3 regions of the Halomonas sp. G15 genome follow, and region 1 is predicted to be linked to each of the others. Evidence: predicted binding sites of a transcription regulator. Region 1 holds the regulator's gene; each other region holds the start of a gene.
What was found. Region 1 encodes FNR, which switches genes on or off when oxygen is low (the NO sensors DNR and NnrR bind a similar motif). Its sites were predicted from a motif close to TTGATNTANATCAA; they were not measured.
Positions count from the first base shown of each region.

Region 2: LWH48_RS14430 (Hsp20/alpha crystallin family protein) is a predicted target of FNR. The motif match lies at 982-995, and genes of this name have one in related genera.
Region 3: ubiT (ubiquinone anaerobic biosynthesis accessory factor UbiT) is a predicted target of FNR. The motif match lies at 2,296-2,309, and genes of this name have one in related genera.

Region 1 is NZ_JAJSPA010000014.1:65,260-69,006, reverse strand. Features, by position in the region: gene LWH48_RS08835 (DUF294 nucleotidyltransferase-like domain-containing protein) at 1-107, shown strand, start outside; gene LWH48_RS08830 (3'-5' exonuclease) at 142-768, shown strand; gene ttcA (tRNA 2-thiocytidine(32) synthetase TtcA) at 853-1,779, shown strand; gene fnr (fumarate/nitrate reduction transcriptional regulator Fnr) at 2,037-2,780, opposite strand; gene LWH48_RS08815 (radical SAM protein) at 2,889-3,747, opposite strand, start outside.
Region 2 is NZ_JAJSPA010000035.1:30,843-34,589, reverse strand. Features, by position in the region: gene LWH48_RS14435 (ribbon-helix-helix domain-containing protein) at 40-324, shown strand; gene LWH48_RS14430 (Hsp20/alpha crystallin family protein) at 361-849, opposite strand; gene LWH48_RS14425 (RNA-guided endonuclease InsQ/TnpB family protein) at 1,123-2,268, opposite strand; gene LWH48_RS14420 (alanine/glycine:cation symporter family protein) at 2,402-3,739, shown strand.
Region 3 is NZ_JAJSPA010000030.1:15,721-19,467, reverse strand. Features, by position in the region: gene LWH48_RS13350 (malate synthase G) at 1-338, shown strand, start outside; gene LWH48_RS13345 (PaaI family thioesterase) at 484-900, shown strand; gene LWH48_RS13340 (DUF423 domain-containing protein) at 907-1,281, opposite strand; gene trmB (tRNA (guanosine(46)-N7)-methyltransferase TrmB) at 1,410-2,150, shown strand; gene ubiT (ubiquinone anaerobic biosynthesis accessory factor UbiT) at 2,387-2,881, shown strand; gene LWH48_RS13325 (adenosylcobalamin-dependent ribonucleoside-diphosphate reductase) at 2,920-3,747, shown strand, end outside.

The DNA.
Region 1 (3,747 bases):
TTCAGGAGCTTTCGTCGCTGGAGCGCGACCTGCTGCGCGAGGCGTTGCATATCGTCAAGGACTTCAAGCAGCGCCTCTCGCATCGCTTCCACCTGGAATACTCATGAACCGACGGAACGACAACGACACAAGGAGACCGTCATGCTCAAGGTCCTGAGGCGCGTCGCGGACCGACGACGCCATGCCAACGGCGAGTACGCCTGGCTGTTTCACCCCTATACCGGGGACGAGATGGTGGTGATAGACACCGAGACCACCGGCCTGGATACCCGCAGCGCCGAGCTGGTGTCGATCGCCGCGGTGCGGGTGCGTGGTGACCGCATCCTGACCAGCGACTCCCTGGATCTGCGCCTGAGGCGCCCCGACTCGCTGACCGGCGACTCCATCCGCATTCACGGCCTGCGCGGCATGGATCTCGATAACGGCGAGAGCCTTGACGCGGCCCTGGAACGGCTGCTCGACTTCGTCGGCAATCGCCCGCTGGTGGGCTGGCATCTGGGATTCGATCTGGCGATCCTCAACCGCGAGCTGCGTCCGCGCTTCGGCTTCGAACTGCCCAACGCCACCGTGGACGTTGCCCAGCTGTGGCGCCGCCGGCTGCGTCGTCGACACCCGGAGATCGACGGCCAGCCGCGCTTCGAGCGGGTGGCGGAGCGCCTCGGCGTGCCGGTGATGGGGCGTCACACCGCCCTGGGCGATGCCGTGACCACCGCGCTGATGTTCCTGCGCCTGGAGAGGGGCCAGGACGCCGGCGACCAGCTGGCCTGAGGGCCATCGGCGTCGCCTGGGGGCGTCGCCGATGGTAGGATGGCGACCTCTCCATTTCCGCCCGCACTGGCAGCGCCAAGACCCATGCAAGACGCCGTGACCTTCGACCCCCGCGCCCTCGCTTCCGCCACGCAAGGGAGCGCCCCGCAAGAGCCCGTCACCCCTGAGAGCACCGAGCCTCCCGATGCCCGGGCGAAGCGCGAGTTCAACAAGCTGCACAAGCGCCTTCGGCGCCAGGTGGGCAACGCCATCATCGACTACGGGATGATCCATGAGGGAGATCGGGTGATGGTCTGCCTCTCCGGAGGCAAGGACAGCTACACCCTGCTAGAGATCCTGCGCAGCCTGCAGCGCAACGCCCCCGTGGCCTTCTCGCTGGTGGCGGTCAACCTCGATCAGAAGCAGCCCGGTTTCCCCGAACACGTGCTGCCCGAGTATCTGGAGGGCACGGGCGTCGAGTACCATATCCTCGAGCGCGACACCTACTCGGTGGTCAAGGAGAAGACCCCCGAGGGCAAGACCACCTGCGCGCTCTGCTCGCGGCTGCGTCGTGGCTCCCTGTATGGCTTCGCCGAGGAGATCGGCGCCACCAAGATCGCTCTGGGCCACCACCGCGAGGATATTCTCGAGACGCTGTTCCTCAACATGTTCTTCGGTGGCAGCCTCAAGGCGATGCCACCCAAGCTGCTCTCCGATGATGGCCGCAACATGGTGATCCGGCCTCTGGCCTACTGCCGCGAGGCGGATATCGCCGAGTTTTCCCGGCAGATGGCCTTCCCGATCATCCCCTGCAACCTGTGTGGCTCCCAGCCCAACCTGCAGCGCCAGGTGGTCAAGGAGATGCTGGCGGAATGGGAGGCGAAGCACCCGGGACGCCTGGAGAGCATGTTCAAGGCGGTGACCAACGTCGCACCATCGCAACTCGCCGACCGCGAGCTGTTCGACTTCGTCGGGTTGGAGGAGAAGCAGGCGAATATGCAGGCCAGGCGGATCGATATCTTGAACGAGTAGGTCAGCGACAAGCAGTGACCTTCAAGGACCCCCCTGACTAAGCGCTATCGCCGATGGCTGACTCGCTCAAGGCTGTTCCGGCGACTGGCCTTCGAGGGGGCGCTGTGAACCCGTCCATGGGCGCTACCTCGGCCATCCCTGGTCCTCGGACCCCCTCTACGACCAGTCCCCGGCGCCTCTCGCTACGAGTCATTGCGATACACCTGTTGGCTGGCTCCTCATGCCGCCTTGCAGCTTGCAGCTTGCAGCTTGCAGCTTCAGTGCGCACCCTCTTCCTCGGCCAGGCGGGTGAGCGCCGGCAGGTCGAGGATATTGACCTCCCGGCCGGAGACGGCCACCAGGCCCTGGGTCTGGAAGCGACCGAGGATGCGGCTCACTGTCTCCACCGCCAGGCCCAGGTAGTTGCCGATATCCGCTCGGGACATGGAGAGGCGGAAGCTGTAGGGGGAGTAGCCGCGGCGGCGGAAGCGCTCCGAGAGGCTGGTGAAGAAGCTGGCCAGGCGCTGGTCGGCGGTCTTGCGTGACAGCAGGCGCATCATGCGGCGGTCGTCACGCAGCTCCTTGCTCATGCTGCGGTAGAGCTGGCCGCGCAGCTCCGGCAGCGACTCCGAGAGGTGGTCGAGACGATCGAAGGGGATCTCGCAGACAGTAGTGGTCTCCAGTGCCACCACGGTGCCCGGATAGTGTTGCTCGTCGATGCCGTCGAGGCCCACCAGCTCGCTGGGCAGGTAGAAATTGGTCAGCTGGTCATCGCCGCTGCCCTCGGTGGTCACCTGCTTGAGGCTGCCCGAGCGAACCGCGAACACGCTGGTGAAGGGGCTGTCCTGGCGGAACAATGCCTCGCCCTTCTTGAGTGGTGCGCGGCGCCGGATGATGGCATCGAACTGGTCCATGTCCTCCACCTCCAGTGCCAGAGGCAGGCAGAGCGAGCTGAGGCTGCAGGTCTGACAGCGCGTCTCCTGCAGCACCGAACGCCGTCGGCCGGTGAGGGTATCCGCCATGGCCCTTTCCTTCTTGATCGTGGTCATTGGCCCATTATGGAGCAAACCGCGGGCAGGGCAAACCACCCTGGGCAGGGGATCAAGAGCGTTGCGGTCCCGAAGGGAGCGTCAGGGGCCCGGCGGGCGGGCGAGTGTCTCGAGGATGCGGGGCAGTTGCCAGTGCCCTTCGGCGGTCAGTGCCATCCGGCCGCCCGAGAGGTCGACCAGCCCCTCGGTACCCAGTGCCTCGAGATCGGCGCCTGTCGACAGCGTGGCAGGGTCGATGGAACGGCTGCAGAGCAGTGCCTCGAGTGTCGCCTGGTGATGCTGCTGGTCGGGAGTCAGGCGGATGCCGCATGCAGTGGGCAGACGGCTGGCATCCAGAGCCCCCTCGTAGCCCGCCAGGGTGTCGGCGTTGCGAACCCAGAGCTCACCAATGCGGCTGTGGGCACCCATGCCGAGCCCCAGCAGGTCACCGGCGGGACCCTGGGTAAAGCCCAGCGGGCCATGCCCCAGGTTACCGCTGGCGCGGGCCTGGGCCAGGCGGTCGTCGCGACGCGCGAAGAGGCCGAGGCCGATATGCACGTAGCCGGCTGCGTCCAGGTGGGCACGTGCCTCGGTCAGCAGCCGGCGGCGCGTCGCCGCGTCGGGTAGCCAGTCGCGATGGATGGCGCGCTGGGCCAGGTGACGCTCAGGGCGGTGGTCGTAGCGATGGAGGCGGATGCGTGCCGGGGCCATGCCGAGTACCTGCTCGAGGGTATCGGCGAGGCCCTGCGGTGTCTGGAAGGGCAGGCCGAGCATCAGCGACAGCGTCAGCTCCCTAAAGCCCAGGCGGTCGGCTTCGTCGACCAGTGCCTCGGTCAGTGCCCGGGGCTGGATACGGTTGATCGCCTGCTGTACCCGGGAGTCGAGCTCCTGCACGCCCAGGCTTAGGCGGTTGAAACCCAGCGCCTGCAAGTGGCGAAGGGTGAGCATGTCGGCCTCGCGG
Region 2 (3,747 bases), on a different contig from region 1:
GGCCAATGTCTGTGAAAAAATGAATAAAAGAGAGAATCCATGTGCCACGTCTATGCATCCACCGAGCCGGAGCGCTACGAGTGCACCACCCGCTCGATGCGTCTTCAGGGAAGCGTGACCAGCGTCCGGCTAGAAAACGAGTTCTGGGAGATTCTCGACCAGCTGGCCCACGACCAGCGCCTGTCTACCGGACAGTTCATCAGCGAACTCTATGGCGAGGTCTTGGCTACCAAGGGCACAGTGCCCAACCTCGCCTCCATGCTGCGGGTGGCCTGCGCGGTGCACCTGCACATTCGTGCCGAACCAGTGGCCCACAGCGCCTGAGCCTTGACGTCCCCGACCAGCGGCCGGGGGCGTCGTTCACTTGACCTCGACCTTGCGCCGAGTGGCCTTGTTGAGCTTGGGAAGGGTCAACTCGAGGATGCCGTTCTTGAAGCTCGCCTCGGCCTTGTCGGCGTCGATATCGCTGGGCAACGGCACGCTGCGACTGAAGGAGCCGGTGGTGATCTCCGAGCGATAGAACTCGCCCTCCTCCTCCTTGCTCTCCTGCCGGTGCTCGCCCTTGACGGTGACGCTGCGATCGCTGACCGACACCTCGAGATCCTCGCGCTCGAAGCCGGGCACCTCGGCGCGCACCACTACCTCGGCATCACGCTCGATCACGTCGACCTTGGGCATGCCCTTGTCGAACCCGGCAAAGCGTTCCCACAGCGGGTGGTCGCGATGCAGCATAGGCATCCAGCCGCGATCGAAGACGTTATCGAAGAAGCGATCGAACTCCTGCAAGGGACTGACACCCCGCGATGCCGTTTTCGGCGCCGGGGTCGTTTCCTTGGATTTCTTGGCCATACAGGCACCCTCCAGACTCTTGGCAACAGGTTGATGGCAGGACCCGGCACGCAACTCCCGGCGACGCTCGTCACCACGCTCGCACTGGCAGGTCCCTCAATCAGCAGCCTAGACCAGTCCCGCCCGTTCGCCTTGATACATGTCAATCATGGCTCCCTTGCCTCCACCAACAAGGCATAAAGAAAAAACCATAACAACACTCCCCTGCGGAAGGAGTTGCCAACAGAGACGGAAATTGACTGCCCCCAGCCCTGAAGGACGGAGATTCCCAATTCACCGAGAATCGGACACGGAGGCTGGCTCCCTGCCGCTTACATTCTCTCCAAGGGCTAACACCGCCAGCCCGGCGGCTTTAATGTTGATCGCGGCGTTGATGTCGCGGTCGTGTTCGGCTGCGCACTCGGGGCACGTCCAGGCGCGAACCTGCAACGGCATCTCGGGCATCACATGCCCGCAGCCGGAGCAGCGCTTGCTGGAGGGGTACCACGGGTCGATCGCCGACACCTGCCGGCCCGCCCAGGCTGCTTTGTACTCCAGTTGCCGGGCGAACTCGCCCCAGCCGGCATCGCTGATCGATTTGGCCAGCGAGCGGTTGTGCAGCATGTTCTTCACCTTGAGGGACTCGACGCAGATCACTTGGTTCTCGTTGACGATCTGGCGGGACAGCTTGTGCAAGCGGTCCATCCGGCAATCGGAGATTTTGGCGTGAAGGCGGGCGACCTTCTGCCTGGCCTTGGCACGGTTCTTCGAGCCGAGCGTCTTCCTGCTCAGCCGACGTTGGGCCTTGGCCAGACGGGTCGCGTACTTCGCCGTGTGGCGGGGATTGCCGATTCGATGCCCGTCGCTGGTGACGAACAGGTCTTTCAAACCGAGGTCAATGCCCACCATTTTCGCGGTCACGGGCAGCGACTCGGGGTCGAACTCGCATAGGCACGCGACGAAGTAGCGGCCTGCCGAGTCCTTGGACACGGTGATGGTAGTCGGCTCGCTAGGCAGCTCACGGCTCCAGCGCACCGGCAGTGGCTCCTTGCACTTGGCAAGAAACAGCTTTCCGTCGCGGTACTTGAACGCCGAGCGTGTGAACTCCGCCGACTGGCGGTGTCGTTTGCTCTTGAAGTTCGGGTACTTGGCGCGACCCTCGAAGAAGTTCTTGAAGGCGGTCTGCTGGTGGCGAAGACACTGCTGAAGCGGAACCGAGCTGACCTCATTGAGGAAGGCGGTGTCGGCGGCCTTCTTCATTCGAGACAGCTCAGCGTTCGCGGCCACATAGCCAATTCTTTCGCGCCGCTCATGGAAGACATCGGTGCGGTAGCGAAGCACCGCGTTGTAGACGAAACGCACACAGCCAAACGTCCGAGCAAGAAGCTGTTCTTGCTCAGGCGTCGGATAGAAGCGGTATCGGTAAGCGCGTTTCGTCATACGCATACTGTATAAACAAACATATATAGATAGCAACCATCAAAGAAGGAGGCAGCGAGAACAGGGTCGTCCTTGCGGACGACGCGCTATCCCTCCCGGCACTAAAAGTACCGGGTATCTCGCGCAAAACCTGATGACTCGCGGTATCCAGTTCCGCTACTTCGGCCATATGTTCAAGCTGCTGAGACACTCCCGCGAGGGGGACGGTGGCATCTCCTCATTCCAGGCGCTCTCAACCAGCCTGGCGGCTCGGGTAGGCACCGGCAACCTGGCCGGCGTCGCCGTGGCCATCTACTTCGGCGGCCCCGGCGCCATCTTCTGGATGTGGATGACGGCTCTGGTCGGCATGGCCACCAGCTTCGTGGAATCCACCCTGGCCCAGGCCTACAAGATCGATCACGGTGACCAGACCTTCCGCGGCGGTCCGGCGCGCTACATCGAGCGTGGTCTGGGCCTGCGCTGGCTGGCCGTACTCTTCTCGATCTGCCTGATCATTGCCTTCGGCCTGGCCTTCAACAGCGTACAGGCCAACTCCATCGCCCAGGCGATGCAGGAGGCCTTCGCGGTACCCACCTGGGCCATGGGCCTGGTACTGGTCGTGGTGGTCGCACCGATCATCTTCGGTGGCCTCAAGTCCATTGCCCGGGTCGCCGAACTGGTGGTGCCGCTGATGGCACTGCTCTATCTGCTGCTGGCGGTGACCGTGGTGCTGCTCAATATCGGCGACCTGCCCGCAGCGCTGGGCACCATCATCAGGAGCGCCTTCGGACTCGAACAGGCTGCCGGCGGCGCGGTGGGCTATGCGGTGGCCCAGGCCATCATGAACGGTATCAAGCGCGGGCTGTTCTCCAACGAGGCGGGCATGGGCTCGGCTCCCAACGCCGCGGCCACCGCCACCACTCACCCCAATCACCCCGCGGCCCAGGGCTTCATCCAGATGCTCGGTGTCTTCCTCGACACCCTGGTGATCTGCACCGCCACCGCGGCCATCATCATCATGGCAGGCCCCGAGCTGCTGGCCAGCGACCAGGCCAATGGCATCCAGCTCACCCAGATTGCACTCTCCCAGCACGTGGGCGAGTGGGGTGGCAAGTTCATCGCCATTGCCATCCTGCTGTTCGCCTTCACCTCGGTGATCGCCAACTACTCCTATGGCGAATCCAACGTGGAGTACCTGGCCGGACCGCGCCGCGCACCACTGGCCATCCTGCTCTATCGCCTGGCCGTGCTGGGAATGGTAATGGTCGGGTCCATGGCAAGCCTGGGGGCCATCTGGAACTTCGCCGACCTCTCCATGGGCATGATGGCACTGATCAACCTGGTCGCCATTCTGCTGCTCTCACCGGTGGCCTTCGCGCTGTTCCGGGACTATGAGCGCCAGCTCAAGGCGGGGCAGGACCCCACCTTCGACCCAAGCCGCTTCCCCAGGCTGGCCGACAAGGTCGACCCCAGGGCCTGGCCCGGGCACTGAGGCGAGCC
Region 3 (3,747 bases), on a different contig from region 1:
TCGAGCATGGCGTGGGCTGCTCCAAGGTGCCGGACATCCACGACGTGGGCCTGATGGAAGACCGTGCCACCCTGCGCATCTCCAGCCAGCACATCGCCAACTGGCTGCACCACGGTGTGGTCGATGCCGCCCGCGTCCAGGAGACCCTGGAGCGCATGGCAAAGGTGGTCGACAAGCAGAACGCCGATGACCCGGAGTACACGCCGATGAGCGCGAACTTCCAGGGCTCCAGCGCATTCCAGGCCGCCAGCGACCTGATCTTCAAGGGCCGCGTGCAGCCTGCCGGCTACACCGAGCCGCTGCTGCATCACTGGCGCGCCGTGCACAAGGCGAAGTAAGGAAAACAACGAAAGGCGTCGGGGAGCGCCCCCGCGGACATGCCGCGGGGGCGCTTTCGTGAGTGCTCGACGTTCGGGCACTGTCGGCGTCGGCGCGGGTCGGCTAAGGTGGTGGTTTTCGTTCGCCACAGCAGGGAGGCTTGCCATGCCCGTGATGACCGCCGCCGCCATCGAGGATTTCCTCGACGAGGTGTTCCCCCAGCGTTTCGGCACCATCGAGGCCGTCGATCACATGAGGGCCACCATGAGCCTGGCCATCGACGACGAGCACCTGCGCCCCGGCGCCAGCGTCTCCGGCCCCACCCTGATGGGGCTCGCCGACGTCTGCCTCTACGTGGCGATCCTCGCCGAGATCGGCCCCGAACCCATGGCGGTCACCAGCGACCTGCACTGCCGCTTCCTGCGTCGTCCCCGGGGCGACCGCGATATCATCGCCACCGCGCGTATCCTCAAGCTGGGCCGCCGCCTGGCGGTGGGCGAGGTCCAGCTGTTCTCAGCCGGGCAGGAGGAGCCGGTGGCGCTGGTCACCGCCACCTACGCCCTGCCCGATCGCGACGACTGAAGCGCCTCAGCGGGCGCGCAATATGGCGGCGGCCAGGGCCAACCAGCCGCCGATCATCAGTACCCCGCCCATGGGCGTGATCATCCCCAGCCCCGTCACGCCGGTGAGCGCCATGGCATAGAGCGAACCGGAGAACAGCGTGATGCCTGCCGCCCACAGCGCCATGGCCAGCCGCTGGCCGGTCAGCGGCTGGGAGGCACGCCAGGCCAGCATCGCCAGCAGTGCCAGGGTGTGCCACGCCTGGTAGCGCACCCCGGTCTCGAAGGCGGCTGCCAGCCGAGGGGCCAGTTGCCCCTCCAGGGCGTGGGCCCCGAAGGCGCCGGCGATCACCACCAGGGCGCCGGAGAGCGCCGCCCCCAGCCACCATCCCCTGTCCTGCATATCGGTCTCCTCCGTGCCGGTAGAATCGGCCGCTACCGTACCCCGGGCGAGCCTCAGCCGCTACAATACGCGCCCCCGGTTTATTCAAGCCCAGAAGATTCAAGCCAAGAGAAGGGTTGCCCCGCGCCATGACCGATCCCCGACACGACGACAAGACCACCGGCCCGGAGGGGGCGGACGCCCCGCTGCACCGCCGCGGCATCAAGAGCTATGTGCTGCGCGCCGGTCGTATGACCCAGGCCCAGACCCGCGGGCTCGAGGAGGTGTGGCCGCGTCTCGGACTGACCCTGGCCGACGGTCGCCAGGATCTCGAGATGCTGTTCGGGCGCCGCGCGCCCTGTGTGGTGGAGATCGGCTTCGGCATGGGCGCCTCGCTGGTTGAGCAGGCCGCGACCCACCCCGATACCGACTTCATCGGCATCGAGGTGCATGCGCCGGGTGTCGGAAAGCTGCTCGACGAGGCCGACAAGCGCGGCCTCGGCAACCTGCGCGTCTACCGCGAGGACGCCCTGCGTGTGCTCGAGGAGTGCCTGCCCGAGGCGAGCCTGGATACCGTGCAGCTGTTCTTCCCCGATCCCTGGCCCAAGAAGAAGCACCACAAGCGGCGCATCGTGCAGCCCGCCTTCGTCGAGCTGGTGCGCTCGCGGCTGAAGGTCGGCGGCACCTTCCACCTGGCCACCGACTGGGAGGCCTACGCCGAGTGGATGGCCGAGGTGATGGACGCCGCCCCCGGCTTCGCCAATACCGCCGAGCCCGAGACCGCGCCCTACGTGCCGCGCCCGGCGTTCCGTCCGCTGACCAAGTTCGAGGCCCGCGGCGAGAAGCTCGGCCACGGCGTCTGGGATCTCATCTACCGCCGCGTCGGGTGATTCTGCCGCCGCTTCAAGCGGTTAGGCTGTCAAATGAAAATGGATCATGATGTTCGCCGGCTTGCACCAGATATGGGGCTTGCCGGCGAGATATGGTCTATATATGGTAGTCGGGCCGCGGGTGAACAGAGGGCCTGACACCGACATGATGCATGTCAGTGCAGCCCCGGGAGCACCGGCCTAGGATGAACGGTTCGGCGGCCCTGGCCGCATGGTTACCCTTCAGGAGAGCTGTCATGTCCCTGCCGTTGTTGCCTTTACCGTTACACGCCCTGCCGCGTCCTCCCGCACCCGCCCGCCTGATTCGCGCCCTCGATCCGCGCGTGCCGGTCGGTCTCAAGCGCCGCCTGGTGGAACCGCTGCTCAACCGCACCTTCGCCGAGCCCCTGGCCGAGGGGGAGTTCGACGCCCTGGAGGGGCGTCGCATCACCCTGGCCATCGAGGATATCGGCGTGGCGCTGACCCTCACCCTGGAGGGCGAGTGCCTGACGGTGTGCACCGAGCCTGGCGAGGCCACCATCCGCGGTGGCTGGCGGGAGTTTCTCTGCCTGGCCACCCGGCGCGAGGACCCCGATGCGCTGTTCTTTCAGCGCCGGCTGCTGATCGAGGGCGACACCGAACTGGGCCTGATGGTCAAGAACCTGCTCGACGGTCGCGAGGAGGGCTTGGCCCAGGGGCCCTTCGGTGAACTGCTGGTTCGCCTGGAGCGACTGGCGAGACGTACGAACTGAATTTTTTCGATTAACGAACTTCTTCCGGAGCCATCCGAATGAGCACTTCCACCAAGGCAGTGAAGTCATCCAACGAGGTGCCCCTGCAGGGGCCGTCCCGCGACATCTGGGACTCCAAGTACCGCCTCAAGGACCGTCACGGCAAGGCCGTGGACCAGGACGTGGCTGCCACCTGGGATCGTGTGGCCCGGGCGCTGGCCGCGGTGGAAGACAAGCAGGCCGACGCCTGGCTGCCGAAGTTTCGCTGGGCGCTGGAGAACGGCGCCATTCCCGCCGGGCGCATCATGTCCAATGCCGGTGCCGAGGCCTACAAGCCGGCGGTGAGCCTGATCAACTGCACGGTGTCGCGCACCATCCGCGACTCCATGCACGATATCCTCGACTCCGTGGTGGACGCCGGCATGACCCTCAAGGCGGGTTGTGGCATCGGCTACGACTTCTCCACCCTGCGTCACAAGGGTGCCTTCGTGTTCGGCGCCGGTGCCGGCACCAACGGCCCCCTGGCGTTCATGGATATCTACGACAAGATGTGCTTCACGGTGGCCTCCGCCGGTGGCCGCCGCGGCGCCCAGATGGGCACCTTCGACGTCGGCCACCCCGACGTGCGTCAGTTCATCGAGGCCAAGCGCGAGTCGGGTCGCCTGCGCCAGTTCAACCTGAGCCTGCTGATCACCGACGAGTTCATGGAAGCGGTGAAGAAGGACACCGACTGGCCGCTGGCCTTCCCGCTGCACGCCGGCGAGAAGGATGACGTCGAGGAGAGCGAGCTGATCTACCGCGACTGGCCGGTGGTGGAAGAGGGCTACACCGTCGACGCCGAGGGCCGCGTGGCCTGCCGCATCGTCGAGGTGATTAAAGCCCGTGAG